One region of the Limnohabitans sp. genome, then DNA from elsewhere that is predicted to be linked to it. Evidence: predicted binding sites of a transcription regulator. Region 1 holds the regulator's gene; the other holds the start of a gene.
The links. The regulator NrdR, encoded in region 1, represses ribonucleotide reductase genes. The targets are predictions, from matches to a motif close to CACNANATNTNGTG.
Positions count from the first base shown of each region.

Region 1 (8,505 bases):
GTTCTTGCAGCGTTGCGCCGACGTGCTGCTGCAAACCGGGCTGCGCCTCACCGTCACCTTCATGCCAGGTAACCGAGACTTCTTGGTAGGACCCGATTTCCTGTCGGCCTGTGGTGTGCAAGCCCTTGCCGATCCCACGGTGCTGCAATTGGGAGACCAACGCGTCGTGCTCAGCCATGGCGACGCGCTGTGCCTGGACGACAGGGACTACCAAATCTTTCGCCAGCAGGTGCGCAGCGTTGCCTGGCAACGCGAATTTCTGGCCAAACCCCTGAGCGAACGCATAGCACTGGCCCGTGCCATGCGACAGCAAAGCGAAAACCAAAAACAAAGCGGCTCGGTGTATGCCGATGCGGATCCCTCTTTGTGCTCGCAATGGCTGCTTGCGGGCCAGGCTACGCGCTTGGTGCACGGCCACACCCACCGACCCGCCGACCATGCCACACCCCCTGGCGGCTTGGCGCTGCGCCAAGTGCTCAGCGATTGGTCACTTGACCACGCACCGGAGCGGGCACAGGTGCTGCGACTGGGGCGCGATGGGAGCGCTCAGCGCATGGATCTGATCACCCGCGTTTGAGCCAACAAAATGGCCGCTTCAAAGTAGCCATTTTGTTGTGAGTTAAAAAAGCACTCAGCTGCGCAGCAGACTCTTCAAGACATTTTGCAGGCGGCGTGCCATGGCTTCTTCGTGCGGGCCCGACAAAACTTGCGCCACATCCTGCCCCCAGGTTTCTCTCGGTCCGGGTTGATTGCGCTGGGTCAGCAGTTGCAATTGCAGCATCCGGCGCTCGCTCAGCCTGTCAGCAGGTGTGGGCACTTCGGCCGCCATTTCTAGGCGCAGCAAAGCGGTAGAAGCCGGTGATTTTGCCTCTTGGCTGACGGCTTGCGCCCATGCCTGTCGTGTGGCGGCGTTGATGGCACGACCCAACTCTTGTGCGCTGGGCAGGGCATCGGCCTGACGGTCTTGCCAAGCGGTCATCAGGCGTGTGAGGGTTTCACCATGGGCTTGCGCGGCCAATTTGCGCAGTGACATTTCGGCACGCTCCATGGCCTCGCGCTGCGCGCGAAAAGCCGCATCGCCCAAACGCGGACCGCGGTCTTCTCGGAAATCGCGGCCTTCACGCCCGTTGCCTCGGGCACTGCGATCGCCAAAACGGTCAACGCCACGCTCACCCGTTGGACGCGCACCTCGCTCGCCTATGCGACCATCTCGGCGACCATCGCGCGCGATGACAGGCTCGGCTTTCTTTTGACCTGGTCGGTCATCGCCACGCACGGCAATGACCGGCTTGGCGGGTTTCGATACCACCAACGGGGCTGCAGGTACGGCCTCTTCAGCGGGGGTATCGGCTGCGCTGACAGCGGCAGGCACATCGGCCTCGGCTTGATCAGCCACGGCTTCGGACGTTGTAGCGTCGCTGCCGTTGGCTGCGCTGGCATCTGGAGCGGAAGCAGCTGGGGCAACCGTCGGGGCTGGGGCCGCTTGACGGACTTGTTGGGCCTGGCCACGCAAGGCGGCGTCCAGGGCAGCCATGGCGGCACGGATTTGGGCCGCATCGCCACCCGCATTGGCTTCGTCCAGGGTTTTCGAGGCGTCGATCACGGCTCGGTCGTGCACAGTAAGCGCAGCCACCGAGGTCTGTCGTTCGGTACCTTTGCGCTGAAAAGCTTCGTCCAGTGGGGCGCGGAAGACTTCCCACAATTTTTGCTCGGTCTTGCGGTCAAGGGGAACCGACTGAGCTTCGACTTGCCAGCGTTGTTGCAGGGCTTTGACCGCATCAACACGCAAGGGCGCAGCAGCAAGTGCTTTGGCTTCGTCAATCAGGGCTTCACGACGTCCGATGCTGGCTTTTTGAGCCGCCTCCAGGCGGGCCGCTGCGGCTTTGAAAACGCTTTTCCACTGCGTTTGCATTTCAGTGAAGGCTTTTTCACTCAGATGTCCCGCATTTCGCCAGCGGTCGGCAAACTGATGCAAGGCACGCAACTGAGCACGCCAGTCCTGGCCATGGGCTTGTTCTGCTGTCCAGGCCTTGACTTCCTCGATGAGCGCAAGGCGCTGGGAGCGCTGGTCTGCAGCGTCTTTTTTCATCTGCTCCAGCCAAGCCAGCACGGTTTTGTAAGCCTCGTTGCAAGCGGCATCAAAACGCTTCCAAAGACCGTGGTTGGGCATACCGCCCTGGTCCATTTGCTTCCAGCTGTCGCGAAGTTGGCGCAGCTTGTCTTGCATCTTGCGCCCGCCGACGGTCGGGGCCTTATTGGCGTCCAGCAAACCTTCAGCCTGGGTCACCAAATCCAGTCGCACCTGGTCGGCCACCCAGCGAGGCCAACCTTGGGGGTCACCGGCAGCCTTCAAGGCTTTGTGCAGCCGCTCGTCCAAACTGGTGTCGAGCTGTTTGCCGTGAGTCTTGAGGATGGCGTGCAAGGCGGCGCACGCGTCTGTGACGGGCGCGCCCGAGTTCTCGGAGATCAGCTTTTCAAGGGCGTCGAGGACCGGCGTGACGGTTTGCAAGGCCAGCTCGCGCAATGCTTGCCGTTGGGCAGGGTCGACTTTGGCTTTGGCTGGTTTGTCGGTTTTTTCGGAGGCAGGCACGCTGGCTGGTGAGGCTGAAGTGGGCGAGATCTGCACAGTTTCGCCACGCTGGCGGCGAATCTCATCGGCCCAGACCGGCACGGGAGGCAGCGCGGCCTGGGCATCGGACCAGGCGACCTTGGCCGACACCAGTGCCGCAGAAAAGGCATCCCAAACGGCTTGCAACTGGAGGCCCGCAGCTTCCAGCTGAACGGGGAACTTGAGGTCGATGCTGTGCCAAGACCTGTTGCTCATCAAGGCTTGTGCCTGTATTTGCCACTGGCTGACATCGTTTTGCAGACCTGCATGGCCTTGCTGTGCCTCGGCCATGGGTTTTGTCGACAACACTTCAATACGTTGCGCAAGCAAAACGGCAGACTCCCTCTGCACCATCACCTGATGCTGCAGGTCTTCAACGCCTTTGACCCATTCAACCAAGCGCATTTTGAGACTGGCCAGGGGATCGCGGGACAGGGGTGCGCCAGCTTTGGCGGCATCCCGCTGCCAAGCCAGGGCATCGGCCATGTTCAGGCGGGGGGCAGACAAAATCAGCTCGGCTTTCTGAGCCCAATCATTGGCCAGGGCTTCCTGACCCTGGCTGCGTTTGATCTCGTCGATTCTTTCCTTGAGTAGCTTGGCAACGCCCTTGTCCTTGGCAGACAGATCGCGGTAGACCTCATGAAGTCGGGCTTCGCTGGGTTCGGTCTTTAGCCACTCCCGCAAGCGAGAGCTGCGCTCCCCGGATGTGGCTGCAAGAAAAATCCCGGTGGTCAATGGGTCCAAGTTGGCAAGATCGATGGGTTTGGAGGAGGTGGTCACGGTATGAGCTTTGAAACACTGGGTATGCTGGCGAGGCATCAAGTGCGGTCTGCGCAGAGGGTACAACCCCAAGAAACGCAGCCACGCACAAAAGGGATATTTTCGCCGTTATTTGGTGCAAGCTGAAAACGGCCACTCAATCGCTTGCAAAGTCTGATGTTTATCCCTCACAAACCCCATTAATATGCCAAATTATTAATAAGGATTGATTTTGATATTCTTCATCATGCAGTTGAATTCCCTAAAATCACTCCCATCCTAAAACCATGGATAGCCCTAGAGGGTCGCCCAACCGGCGACACGGGTCCAAGTGAGCAGCACTTGAGACCACTGAATCATCCAACCCTTTGCGCTGGCTTTGCCACAAGTGTCGCCACCGCTTGGCATGAGAGGAACGTTGTGACTGCACCACCGAAAAATTGGTCCTTTGGGAAAGGCTCTAAGCTGGGCCTTCTGAAAATCACCCGCCACAGCCTGGCCTTTTTCGGCGTAGCTTGCTTGGCTTTGATGGTGATGTTGGTCAGCCAACCCGATTTGAAAGTCAGCGCCACAGAGCGTTTGCTGGGCTGGCTGGATTCGCGACAAGACCCATTGTCGGAAAACGAAACTCCAGACGTCAACGCCCAATTGGTGTCTGCCCTGCCCAGCATGTTTGCGCTGGCGCTCAGCGATGAACAGGCGGCTGTGACCCGTTGGCTGAGCCGACGCTACAAAGTATCCCCCGAACCCATGGGCGCTTTGGTTCACGAGGCATGGACCGTAGGTGACCGGATCCAAGTCTCCCCCACTTTGCTTTTGGCCGTCATCGCCATCGAATCCCGATTCAATCCCTTCGCCTCTGGGCCCCAAGGTGGCATGGGCCTGATGCAAATCCAAGCCGAAGCCCAACACCGCGCCCTGCTGTCATATGGCGGCCCTTTGGCAGCGTTTGACCCCCTGACCAATTTGCGCGTCGGAGCCCGACATTTGCAAACACTGATCGAACAAAGCCCCTCGGTCGATGCAGCCTTGCAACTGTACGCCTTGGCCACCGGACAAAGCAACGGTAAGGATTACGTCAGCCGTGTGTTGGCCGAACAAAAACAACTGGAAACCATGACCCGTCCGGCCAAAAGCTTGGACGGGCTTCATAACCCCCGCCTCTAACAGCCTTTACCGACCAAAGCAGACTTTGACTGGGCTACACTCGCTGGGTGCGCGACTGGCGATAGGAGCCTGTTTTGAAATCAAAACAGACCACTCTGACGTGGAGCGTGGCGATTGGGAAGTCGCCCCAGAACCACTGGGAAGCGCACAGCTTGCCTGAAATTATTGTCAGGCCAGGCTCACAGCCGTTCGCCTGGGCAGCCCTTGTCATTCATGCCAAGGTTCCATCATTAGAAGGACTGCCATGTACCACCGCAACCACCTGATTGAACAAACCGACCCCGAAATTTTCGCCGCCATCCAGGCCGAAAACGCACGCCAAGAGCACCATATCGAGCTGATCGCCAGCGAAAACTACGCTTCGCCCGCCGTCATGGCCGCCCAAGGCAGCCAGCTCACCAACAAATACGCCGAAGGCTACCCCGGCAAGCGCTACTACGGAGGCTGCGAGCACGTGGACGTGGCCGAGCAATTGGCCATCGACCGCATCAAACAGATCTTTGGCGCAGAAGCCGCCAACGTGCAGCCGCATTGCGGCGCATCGGCCAACGAAGCTGTCTTCCTGGCCTTCCTGAAACCTGGCGACACCATCATGGGCATGAGCCTGGCCGAGGGCGGCCACCTGACCCATGGCATGCCGCTCAACATGTCGGGCAAATGGTTTAACGTTGTCTCCTATGGTCTGGATGCCAAAGAAGCCATCGACTACGAGGCCATGGAAGCCAAGGCCCGTGAGACCCAACCCAAGCTGATCATCGCGGGGGCTTCGGCCTACAGCCTGCACATCGACTGGGCGCGTTTTGCCAAAGTGGCCAAGGAAGTTGGCGCAATTTTCATGGTCGACATGGCCCACTACGCCGGCTTGATTGCCGCTGGCGTCTACCCCAACCCGGTGCCCCACGCCGACGTGGTGACGTCGACCACACACAAGAGCTTGCGCGGCCCGCGCGGCGGCATCATCTTGATGAAGGCTGAGCACGAAAAAGCCATCAACAGCGCCATCTTCCCCGGCCTGCAAGGCGGCCCACTGATGCACGTGATCGCGGCCAAGGCCGTGGCCTTCAAGGAAGCCATGGCACCGGAGTTCAAGGCCTACCAAGCCCAGGTGATCAAGAACGCGCAAATCATCGCCCACACCTTGACCCAACGCGGTCTGCGCATCGTCAGCGGCGGCACCCAAAGCCACGTCATGCTGGTGGACCTGCGCGAAAGTTCATCATGGAAACACGGCATCACCGGCAAAGTGGCCGAAGCCGCTTTGGGTAACGCGCACATGACCATCAACAAGAACGCCATCCCGAACGACCCTGAAAAGCCGTTCGTGACCAGCGGCGTGCGCATCGGCACCCCGGCCATGACCACCCGCGGCTTCAAGGACGAAGAAGCCCGCGCCACGGCCCACCTGATCGCCGACGTGCTGGAGAACCCCCACGATGAAGCCAACATCATGGCTGTGCGGGACAAAGTGAATGCTCTGACCAGCCGCTTCCCGGTCTACTGCTGATCGGCCAGCGCGATGAAATGCCCCTTTTGCAGCCACCTTGAAACCCAAGTGGTGGAGACCCGTCTGGCCGAAGATGGAGATTTCATCCGCCGCCGTCGCCAGTGTGGGGCGTGTGAAAAACGCTTCACGACCTACGAAAAGCCGGAGGTCAACTTTCCGGCCATCGTCAAAAAAGATGGCAGGCGCATCGATTACCAACGCGACAAACTGCTGGCCAGCCTGAACCTGGCTTTGCGCAAGCGGCCCGTGAGCACCGAGCAGGTGGACAGCGCGATTGAGCGCATCGAAGAAAAACTCCTGAATTTGGGCGAACGCGAAGTCGGCTCTCATCGCATCGGTGCGCTGGTCATGCGTGAGTTGAAAAAACTCGACAAAGTGGCCTATGTGCGCTTTGCCAGCGTTTACCGCAATTTTGAAGACATTGACGCCTTCAAGACACTGGTCGACGAGGTGCAAAGCTGACCTCGGCCAGGCTGCACGCTGCCTTCAGGTGCATTTCGTCGCGGGGTATTCTTCGATTCGAGGCTTGCCCAGCGCATTGGCCACCACCTGCCAGCCTTGCGGCGATGTGGCGACGCAAAACCGCCATGTGCCCGCCATGAACGCGCCGTTGGCGCTGGCACTGCGCCCCTCGCTGACGTAGGAATAATAATGCTTGATGGTGCTGGTGACGTTCACCTTCACCACTGTCGGCACAGCTTCTCGCGCCTGCACCAGAACTTCCCCCGCCTCACGCAAACCGTTGTTATTGGCGTCTACAAACAACAACCAACCTTGATCCCAGCGTCCAATGGGATCGCAGCCATCTGCAGCGCCCCGCGCACACAAAGTGACCCGCTGCTGGCGCCGCAGGGCTTCCGAGCGAGCCAGCACCAAGCTGCCCAAAAAAGCTTCAGCCTGACTTTGCAACTGATGGCGCGCCCGCATACCTGTCATGGCGGGGGCAACCAGGCTCAGAAAAATACCCAGCACGGCCATGACCACCATGGCTTCCAACAAAGTCAAGCCTTTAATCTTGCACCTTGCAGCGCACGGGCGAGGACGGTTTGAGGGTGGGTTCATATGGGTATGGCCTGCGATGCACTGTACAAGATGAATACATAGGGACACAATAAAACAAGCAAAAGGAGACCGCTGATGTCACAGCCATCCATCCCGCCCGATCTACCTGCCCCTGATGCCACCCACCTGCAGACTGACAGGGTTGTGCACCAGGGTTGGACCTTGACAGAGATGCTGATCTGTCTGGCACTCTTAGCGGTGTTGGCCGCACTGGCCCTGCCCAGTTACCAGGAACAACAACGCAAGGCACGTCGCCAAGACGGTCAAGCGGCCTTGCTTCAACTGCAAACCGACCAAGAACGCTGGCGCAGCAGCAATGACAGCCACGCAGACAGCCTCAGCAAATTGGGCTGGCGCAGCGATCTTTCCCCCGGAGGTCATTACCGCATCCAATTGCTTGAATCCTCTGCTCAAGCCTACACCGCGCAAGCCATTGCCCTGGGAGCGCAAGCATCTGACCGTGAATGCACCCCATTGCTCTTGCGCTCTCTGGGGGGGGCTCATGTCTGGCTAGGCTCGGGCCAATCACCCGACAGCGATCCGGCCCGGTGCTGGCGAAAATAAAACCCATGAGATCGCCTCACGACAAAGGAGAAACCTTGATGGGCCTCATGGTGGGCTTGTCTGTAGGCTTGGTGGTGCTGGCTGCTGGCAGTGCCATGCTGGCCAACCAGTTGCGCGGGCACCGCTCGGCCTTGCAAGACAGCCACCTACACCATGAACTTCGTCAAGCGGTAGACTGGATGAGCCGCGAACTGCGCAAAGCCCAGTACTCGGCACAAGCCTGGGAAACACGCTCAGCGACGAACTGCGACGACACTTTTTGTGATGGTTTTGAGGACTTCAGCATTGAGGACAACTGGATTGACTTCAGTCACGACCGCAACCACAACGGCCTGCAAGACCAGGATGAATGCATGGGCTTCAGGTTGTCAGGCACCGCACTGCAAACGAAAAGGTCATGCAACCCCAGTGGTGACTGGCTATCGATCACCGACAGCAAGCTTTTGCAAATCACCGAACTGCGTTGGCAGTTACGCTGCGAGTCCCACCAAAACTGGCTGCGTCGCAGCGTTTTTATGACCCTCAAGGCTCAATGGCCCGGCGACGCATCGCGCCAAGTCAGCCTGTCCAACACCATTCATTTGCACAACAATCTGCCGAGCAGCCTGCAAGCGCTGTATTGCCCATGAGTCAACACACGGACCTTGCACACCAGCATGGCGCGGTCACCCTGATGGTCGCTGTGAGCATGGTGATCTTGGCCAGCTTGACCAGCCTCTACAGTGCTCGCAGTGTGCATTTTGACCAACTGGCCAGCTACAACCACGGGCGCGCCAGTCAGGCCAGGCTGGCAGCAACAGCAGCTCTGGCCCATGCACAATCCACTCTCGCAAACACCCCT
Region 1 covers NZ_JAAVVW010000003.1:849,049-857,553, forward strand. The annotation lists gene HEQ17_RS07125 (UDP-2,3-diacylglucosamine diphosphatase) at 1-577, shown strand, start outside; gene HEQ17_RS07130 (DUF349 domain-containing protein) at 632-3,388, opposite strand; gene HEQ17_RS07135 (transglycosylase SLT domain-containing protein) at 3,902-4,534, shown strand; ZMP/ZTP riboswitch at 4,576-4,740, shown strand; gene glyA (serine hydroxymethyltransferase) at 4,779-6,038, shown strand; gene nrdR (transcriptional regulator NrdR) at 6,051-6,500, shown strand; gene HEQ17_RS07150 (GspH/FimT family pseudopilin) at 6,525-7,100, opposite strand; gene HEQ17_RS07155 (type IV pilin protein) at 7,176-7,664, shown strand; gene HEQ17_RS07160 (hypothetical protein) at 7,670-8,293, shown strand; gene HEQ17_RS07165 (hypothetical protein) at 8,290-8,505, shown strand, end outside.

Region 2 (8,505 bases), 730 kb from region 1:
TTCTTCAAAGGCTTGCCGCAGCAAGAACTGACGGCACTCGGGAGCTGTGATGTGGCGGTACGTTCCCAGCGTGATGTTGTTAGCCGCCAGAGAGTCAGCGGTGACAAAAAAACCGAGGTTCCGTTTGACCATCCGACGCTCATCTTCGGTCAGTCCATTGGGGTCTTTCCACAAAGCGATGTCGCGGTTCATGTTCACTTCTTGCGGCATCCAGTGATTGGCGCAAGTGGCAAGGTATTTTTCCCAAGCCCATTTGTATTTGAACGGCACCAACTGGTTGACGTCGGTTTGACCGTTGATGATCCGCTTGTCTGCAGCATTCATGCGATGAGGCGCAGCTGGAGCATTGCCAGATACTGAAGACGCAGATGCAATGCCGGCAGAGGTTTGTGCGCCAGACAATGGGGGCATTGCAGGTTGCAAAGCGGGTTTGAATTGATCGTCCCAAGACAACATAAAAATTCCAATTCTCAAATTATGAAAGCATGCCAACAAAATGCAAAGCAGTGAATCACTTTATGACGAACATCTCGTGTGAAGTGTTGTTCAATTGCATCGCACAAAGTAATAAACCGCGATGCGTGATGCGCAGTTTTATTGACACGCCTCACAACCAGGATCGTCAATGGCGCAAAACTTGATGTCCGTGGCTGGCACTGCATTCATTTGTGCCTGTGCGGACGCTGCCGCGGCTTCAATGGCGCTGACACTTGCGGCAGTGGGCGTACCGGATGCGGACACAGCATTGTGTGAGCCAGCATTCACAGTCGATTTTTCGACTTGTGTAGCGCTGGATGTGCGCAAGTAGTATGTGGTTTTCAGTCCACGTAACCAGGCCAGTTTGTAGGTGTCATCCAATTTTTTGCCCGATGCCCCGGCCATGTAGATGTTGAGCGACTGGGCTTGGTCAATCCATTTCTGGCGACGTGCAGCTGCCTCCACCAACCAGGTGGTCTCGACTTCAAAGGCTGTGGCGTAAAGCGCCTTGATTTCTTGTGGCACGCGGTCGATCGGGCGCAACGAGCCATCGAAGTGCTTCAGGTCCATGACCATCACATCATCCCATAGACCCAGGCGCTTCAAGTCACGCACCAGATAGCCGTTGATCACGGTGAACTCACCAGACAGATTGGACTTGACCGACAGGTTGCCAAAGCAAGGCTCAATTGATGCATCCACGCCAATGATGTTGGAGATGGTGGCGGTGGGCGCAATCGCCACGCAGTTGGAGTTGCGCATGCCGTCCGCTTTGATTTTCTGGCGCAGAGCATCCCAATCGAGAGTGGCTGAACGATCCACTTCGACATAACCACCGCGCTCGCGCTCCAGAAGATGAAGAGTATCCAGAGGCAGGATGCCTTGATCCCACAGCGAGCCTTTGTAAGTGGCGTATTGGCCACGCTCTTTGGCCAGTTCAGTGGATGCCCAATAAGCGTAGTAGCAAATGGCTTCCATGGATTGGTCAGCAAACTCCACTGCCGCTTGTGAGGCGTAAGGAATGCGCATTTCGTACAACGAATCCTGGAAGCCCATCAGGCCCAGACCAACAGGACGGTGGCGCATATTGGAGTCACGGGCCTTTTTGACGGCGTAGTAGTTGATGTCGATCACGTTGTCCAGCATGCGCATGGCGATCGTGATGGTTTTTTTCAACTTCTCATGGTCGATGACTTTGCCATTGGCGCCTTCTTTGATATGGCGTAACAGGTTGACCGAGCCCAGGTTGCAGACAGCGGTTTCGGTGTCGCTGGTGTTGAGCGTGATTTCGGTGCACAGGTTGGACGAGTGCACCACGCCGACATGCTGCTGAGGAGAGCGCACATTGCAAGGGTCCTTGAAAGTGATCCAGGGGTGACCGGTTTCAAACAGCATGGACAGCATCTTGCGCCACAGGTCGGTAGCTGGAACAGTTTTACTGGGCTTGATCTCGCCACGCTGGGCTTTTTGCTCGTAAGTGACATAAGCTTTTTCGAAGGCCAGACCGAACAGGTCGTGCAAGTCAGGCACATCGGAAGGGGAGAAGAGGGTCCAGTTGCCTTTTTCCATCACGCGGCGCATGAACAGATCGGGAATCCAGTTGGCCGTATTCATGTCGTGCGTGCGGCGGCGGTCATCGCCGGTATTCTTGCGCAGATCCAGGAATTCTTCGATGTCCAAGTGCCAAGTTTCCAAGTAGGTGCAGACCGCACCTTTACGCTTGCCACCTTGGTTGACTGCAACGGCCGTATCGTTCACCACCTTGAGGAAGGGCACTACACCTTGCGACTCACCGTTGGTGCCTTTGATGTGTGAACCCATGGCACGTACGCGGGTCCAATCGTTGCCCAAACCGCCGGCAAACTTGGACAGCAAGGCGTTTTCCTTGATGGACTCGTAAATGCCATCCAAGTCATCGGGCACAGTGGTCAGGTAGCAGCTCGAGAGCTGTGAACGCAAAGTGCCGCTGTTGAACAGCGTGGGCGTGGAGGACATGAAGTCAAAAGACGACAGGATCTCGTAAAACTCGATAGCCCGGGCTTCGCGGTCGATTTCATTGAGCGACAGACCCATGGCCACACGCATGAAGAAGGCCTGGGGCATCTCGATGCGGGTCTTGCGGACGTGTAAAAAGTAGCGGTCGTAAAGCGTTTGCAGGCCCAGATAATCAAATTGCAAATCGCGCTCAGGCTTGAGTGCGGTGGCCAGCTTTCTGAGGTCAAACTGAAGGAGTTTTTCATCCAGCAGGTCGTTGTCCACACCTTTTTTGATGAAGCGAGGGAAGTAGTTGATGTATTCCTCGGCCATTTGTTCTTGCGACACTTCTTTGCCCAAGATTTCCTTGGCAATTGTGTGCATCAACAAACGGGCGGTCACATAGGTGTAATCTGGATCTTTTTCGATCAGCGTACGCGATGCCAGTATGGATGCTTTGTAAACCTCCTCCATCGGCACACCGTCGTAAAGGTTGCGCATGGTCTCGGTGACGATGGGGTCTGGACTCACGTCTTGACCCAGGCCGGCACAAGCTTTCACCATCAATGACTTGAGGTGATTCAGGTCCAGAGCTACGCGTTGACCTTGGTCTATTACGTGCAATGCAGGCTCTGAAGTCGCGGCTGCAAATTGCTGAGTTTGCTGGGCGCGTTCTTGGGTGCGGCGCTCGCGGTAAAGCACATAAGCACGTGCGACTTCGTGGTTGCTGCTGCGCATCAAGCCCAGCTCAACCTGGTCCTGCACATCTTCAATGTGGAAGGTGCCACCGCCCGGACGTGAGCGCATCAGTGCCCGCACCACGTTTTGCGTCAATTCTTCCACCACTTCCCGTACGCTGGCAGACGCAGCACCTTGGGTGCCATGGACAGCCAGAAATGCTTTCATCAAAGCGACTGCAATTTTGTTGGGCTGAAAAGGCACAACGGCGCCGTTACGGCGAATGATTTGGTACTGATTGAGGTGGTGAGCAGACGGTTGGCCAGTCCGGTCGGAGAAGGGGGTAGGCATCAGGCCGGTGGAAGCGGAGGGGGCGTTGAGGTCTGTGTGCATGGTTTTCTTCTAATTTGTGGTGTGTAGTGGTGGGGTAACGGGTGCTTGCAATTTGGATTCGTTCAACTCTGCAGATTTCTGAAAGACACTATATCTGGTGTCTGCGACCCTTGCAAGCCACTACAGGTAGTGTACTGGTGGTTTTTGACCTCAATGCTTAAAGTTTCGCAACAACGTCATCAATGTGCTGTTCTGAAACGCTGAAAAGACCGTTTGGAGGCGAATTGGAAACAGCCTTTTGGGATTCAGATCCAAGAGCCATGCGTTGTTTGAGGGGTTTTGCCCTTGAAGACCTAGCTGGCTTGCGATTTGGATTTCTGGACAGTGATTTAAATTGAGGAAGCCACCTGGAAACCAGAAATTTCTCTGATTGTCGTTTTATATTCCTAGGGAAAGTACGAGGCAGGCCAATCCAGCAGTTGTCTCAACCGTCCCCACGAAAAACCCGGCCCAGGATCTTGCTTGCGGTCTGGGGCAATGTGTTCGTGCCCCGCCAAATGGGCAATCGGGTAACGTTTGCGCAAGTCATGGCAAAGACTGGCCAGTTGCACATATTGGGCATTTTCGAATACATCGCCTTCCAACCCTTCCAGCTCAATACCGACAGAGTCGTCATTGCATTGTGAGCGGCCACGGTACATTGACTGTCCTGCGTGCCAAGCCCTGTCGTCGGCACTGACAAATTGAAGCAATGCGCCATCGCGCCGTATAAAAAAGTGTGCTGACACCTGCGCCCCCCTGATTTGCTTGAAATATGGGTGAGCATCCCAATCCAGTTGGTTAGTGAAGAGTGCCTGCACCTCTGGCCCGCCATATTGGCCTGGCGGCAGGCTGATCGAGTGAAGCACCAGCAAGTCAATGCATGCACCTTGAGGTCTGGGTCCAAAATTGGGGGAGTCCCATCTTAGGGCGGGCGAGTACCAGCCCTCTTGCCATAAATCTGTGCATTCAGCGGGTCGGTTTGACATGGATCATAGAAGGTGGGGTGGTTGTGTGATCGACTTGGAAAAAATGGCTCAAGCCAAGCATTGGCAAGGGGTTGAGGACTTAAGCCGGGTTGCGGTCCTCGGCGGCAGTGCGGTGTTCAGTGCTGCAGTAAACGTCTTTTTCGCCAATCACGGCCTCATCCTGAGGCAAGTGCAATCCACAGTGGGCGCAACTCACCATGTTTGAGGGGCGCTTGGATGGTTTTGCGGGGCTTGCACTGGCGTCTTTGGCCTTGCGACTTCGTTTGAATGCCCAGACGGCCACCAAAACAACCAGTAGCCAGATCAGGTATTTCATCCGGCCCGCCCAATTAAGACTTCCATGACAAACCGTGAGCCAGCGTAGGACAGCAGCAGCAGGCCAGCGCCAATATAAAGCACGCGCACAGCCCTGCGACCGCGCCAACCCCATTGGCTGCGTCCAACCAACAAAGTGGCAAAGGTGATCCAAGACAACACTGCAAACACCCGTTTGTGATCCCAGCGCCATTCGGTGTGGTTCTGACCATAAAGTACTTCGCCAAACAAGGCCCCAGCCACCAAAGTCGCGGTTAACAGGAAAAAGCCAGCGGTCACAAAGCGGAAGGTCAGGCGCTCCAGTGTCAACAGCGGCAGACCGCTCGAGCCTTCTTGAGCCTGGCGAATGTCATGTTCCGTGCGGGTCATCATCCAGGCGTGCACCACCGCAGCGGCAAACATGCCATAAGCCGACAAACCCAGGGCAAAGTGAAGGGGCAACCAGGCCGATGCCTGGGTGGTGAGCAAGGCTCCTGGAAACACCCAGGCCAGCACCACGGTGACCGCCCCCAGGCCGCCCACGGCCCAGCGGGCCCTGAGTTTGGGGAAAAACTGGGTCTCGATCATGTAAGCCAACACCACCAGCCAGGCGGTGACCGACAAAGCCGGGGCAAAACCGAAGCGCGCCGGCCCCATCAGCAGCACCAGCAAGCTGATGGCGTGTAAAACCCAAGCCAGCCAAAGCAGGCGGCGTGCGTTCACAACACTCAGGTGGCGGGGCACCAGAGCGGGCAAGGCATAGGCCAGGGCTGCCAATGCCGAGAAGGGCAACGTCCACAAAGGTGCACTCGCTAAAATCATGGTACCGAGTTTAGCCTTTCAGGCGCTGCCGCTGGGGCTTCGCCATCAAGCTCTCACGGTTTTTTCTGGATTTCCCCCATGGCCTCCGCCCTGACCGACAAACTCTCACGCCTCGTCAAGACCCTCAGCGGGCAGGCCCGCATCACCGAGTCGAACGTGGCCGACATGCTGCGCGAGGTGCGCATGGCCTTGCTCGAAGCCGACGTGGCTTTGCCTGTGGTGCGCGATTTCATTGCCCGGGTGAAAGAAAAAGCCTTGGGCCAAGAAGTCATGGGTTCTTTGAAGCCCGGACAGGCCTTGGTGGGTGTGGTCAACCGCGAGTTGGCGGCCACCATGGGCGAGGGCGTGTCGGACATCAACCTGGCGGCGCAGCCGCCTGCTGTGATCTTGATGGCCGGTTTGCAAGGGGCCGGTAAAACCACCACCACCGCCAAGCTGGCCAAACACCTGATCGAAAAGCGCAAAAAGAAAGTGCTCACCGTCTCGGGTGACGTGTACCGCCCTGCGGCGATTGAGCAGCTCAAGACGGTGACCGCGCAAGCTGGTGCCGAATGGTTTCCCAGCTCGCCCGACCAAAAGCCCATCGACATCGCGCGTGCCGCCATCGACTACGCCCGCAAACATTTCTTTGACGTGTTGCTCGTCGACACCGCGGGTCGCTTGGCGATTGACGAAGCCCTGATGGCCGAAATCAAGGCCTTGCACGCCGAATTGAAGCCTGTTGAAACCCTGTTCGTGGTGGATGCCATGCAAGGCCAGGACGCGGCCAATACCGCCAAGGCGTTCAGCGAGGCTTTGCCTTTGACGGGCATTGTGCTCACAAAACTGGACGGCGACTCACGCGGTGGCGCGGCCCTGTCGGTGCGCCAGATCACGGGCGTGCCGATCAAGTTTGCCGGTACCAGTGAAAAAATCGATGGTCTGGAAGTGTTCGATGCCGAGCGCCACGCGGGCCGGGTGCTGGGCATGGGCGACATCGTGGCCCTGGTCGAGCAGGTCACTGCAGGTGTGGACATGGAAGCCGCGCAAAAATTGGCCGCCAAGGTCAAGAGCGGTGGCGGCTTTGATCTGAACGACTTTTTGGCGCAGATCCAGCAGATGAAGCAAATGGGCGGGCTGTCAAGCCTGATGGACAAGTTGCCCAGCCAGATGACCGCCAAGGCAGCGTCCATGGACATGGACAAGGTCGAAAAAGACATCGGCCGCAAGCAGGGCATCATTCACAGCATGACGCCCAAAGAGCGCAGCAAGCCTGAATTGATCAAGGCCACGCGCAAGCGCCGCATCGCAGCGGGCGCGGGCGTTCAGGTGCAAGACGTCAATCGCATGCTCAAGGAGTTCGAGCAGATGCAGGACATGATGAAAAAAATGTCCGGCGGCGGCATGATGAAAATGATGAAGCGCATGGGGGCCATGAAAGGCATGATGGGCGGCGGCGGTGGCTTTCCTGGTATGCCGCGCTGAACTTCTCTTGCAGGTCTGGCCTTCAGGTCCGACATGGTGGGTTTGGTGCAGGTTTCATGTCGGGGCTCAAGCCGCCGACCTGCTCAAAACCTTTTCAATACTGGCTCTCGGGCAGCGTGACCTGCAGACCGTCCAGCTCTGGGGTCAGCACGATCTGGCACGACAGGCGACTGCCCGGCTCACGCGCTTGGGCGGTGAAGGTCAACATGCCGTCTTCATCGCTACCCATCGGCGGCAGCTGCTTCACCCAATCTTCATGCACCACCACATGGCAGGTGGCGCAGGTCAACAGCCCGCCGCAATCGGCCTGGATACCTGACACATTGGTGTCGACAGCGGCTTGCATCAGGCTTTGCCCAGAATGGGCTTGCAGTGTGATCGGGGCTTGTGCGGGGTCGTGGGCTTGCAGGTGGATCGTGATCATCTTCAATGCAGCGCGCTCAAACGCGGGCTTTCAATGGGTTGTTAAATTCGGCCGAAGTATTCGCGCTTGTGAAACTCCGTCGCATCTTCGGCCTGGGTCAAGCGCCGGTGCTCGGCCAGTTTGATGGTGCTGTAGTAATCCACCAAGGGCTGCCCCATGGCCTGGCTCAAAGCGCTATCGGCTTGCAACGCCTGCACCGCATCGGCCAAAGACGTTGGGATGGATACAGCCCCTGGGGCATAAGGTGTTTCGGTGGCTGGCGGCGCTTGCAGCTGTGCGTCCGCCCCGTCAAGCCCAGCGTGAATTTGCGAGGCCATGTAGAGATAAGGGTTGGCCGCAGGCTCGCCCAGGCGGTTTTCAATGCGGGTGGCGCTGTCACCCGGCGCGCCGATGACGCGCAGCATCGCGCCCCGGTTGTCACGGCCCCACAAAATCGACTGCGGTGCCATCGCGTTGGGCCGAAAGCGCCCATAGCCATTGGTGGTGCTGGTGCACAAGGCGGTGAGCGCCGGGGCGTGCGCCAGCAGTCCGGCCAGCCAGAGCGCGCCCGCATCGCTCAGCACTTGCCGGGCTTCGCGTGAACTGCTGCCGGGGGCCAGATCTTCGCGCATGAACACGTTGCGCCCTGTGGCCAATTCACAAACCGATTGGTGAAGGTGCCAGCCGCTCGACATGATGTGTTCAAACGGCGGTCGGCACATGAAGGTGGCGTGGTAACCGGCGCGGCGCAGGGCTTGGCGTGTGGCGTTGCGAAACAGCACCATCTGGTCGGCGGCCGTGAGCGCATCGCTCACATCAAACACCGCTTCGACCTGGCTGGGGCCGAGTTCGATTTCGAGCGAGATCAGCGGCAGGCCCAGCGCCTGCGCGGTGCGCTGCACGATGCGCAGCGGCTCTTCGGCCCGGTCCATCCAGCCTTCGGTCAGCAGGTTGTAGCCAGGGTGGATCAGGCTGACTTCGGGCGCGGGACCGGGCCATGCGGCGCGATCCGGGTCCAGGTCTGGCCCGTGC
Region 2 covers NZ_JAAVVW010000003.1:1,576,035-1,584,539, reverse strand. The annotation lists gene HEQ17_RS10885 (ribonucleotide-diphosphate reductase subunit beta) at 1-456, opposite strand, end outside; gene HEQ17_RS10880 (ribonucleoside-diphosphate reductase subunit alpha) at 595-3,480, opposite strand; gene ampD (1,6-anhydro-N-acetylmuramyl-L-alanine amidase AmpD) at 3,909-4,490, opposite strand; gene HEQ17_RS10870 (PP0621 family protein) at 4,570-4,806, opposite strand; gene ccsA (cytochrome c biogenesis protein CcsA) at 4,803-5,606, opposite strand; gene ffh (signal recognition particle protein) at 5,685-7,070, shown strand; gene HEQ17_RS10855 (2Fe-2S iron-sulfur cluster-binding protein) at 7,165-7,494, opposite strand; gene HEQ17_RS10850 (glutamine synthetase family protein) at 7,536-8,505, opposite strand, start outside.
Region 2: a site for NrdR is predicted at 3,609-3,622, ahead of HEQ17_RS10880 (ribonucleoside-diphosphate reductase subunit alpha). Genes of this name have one in related genera too.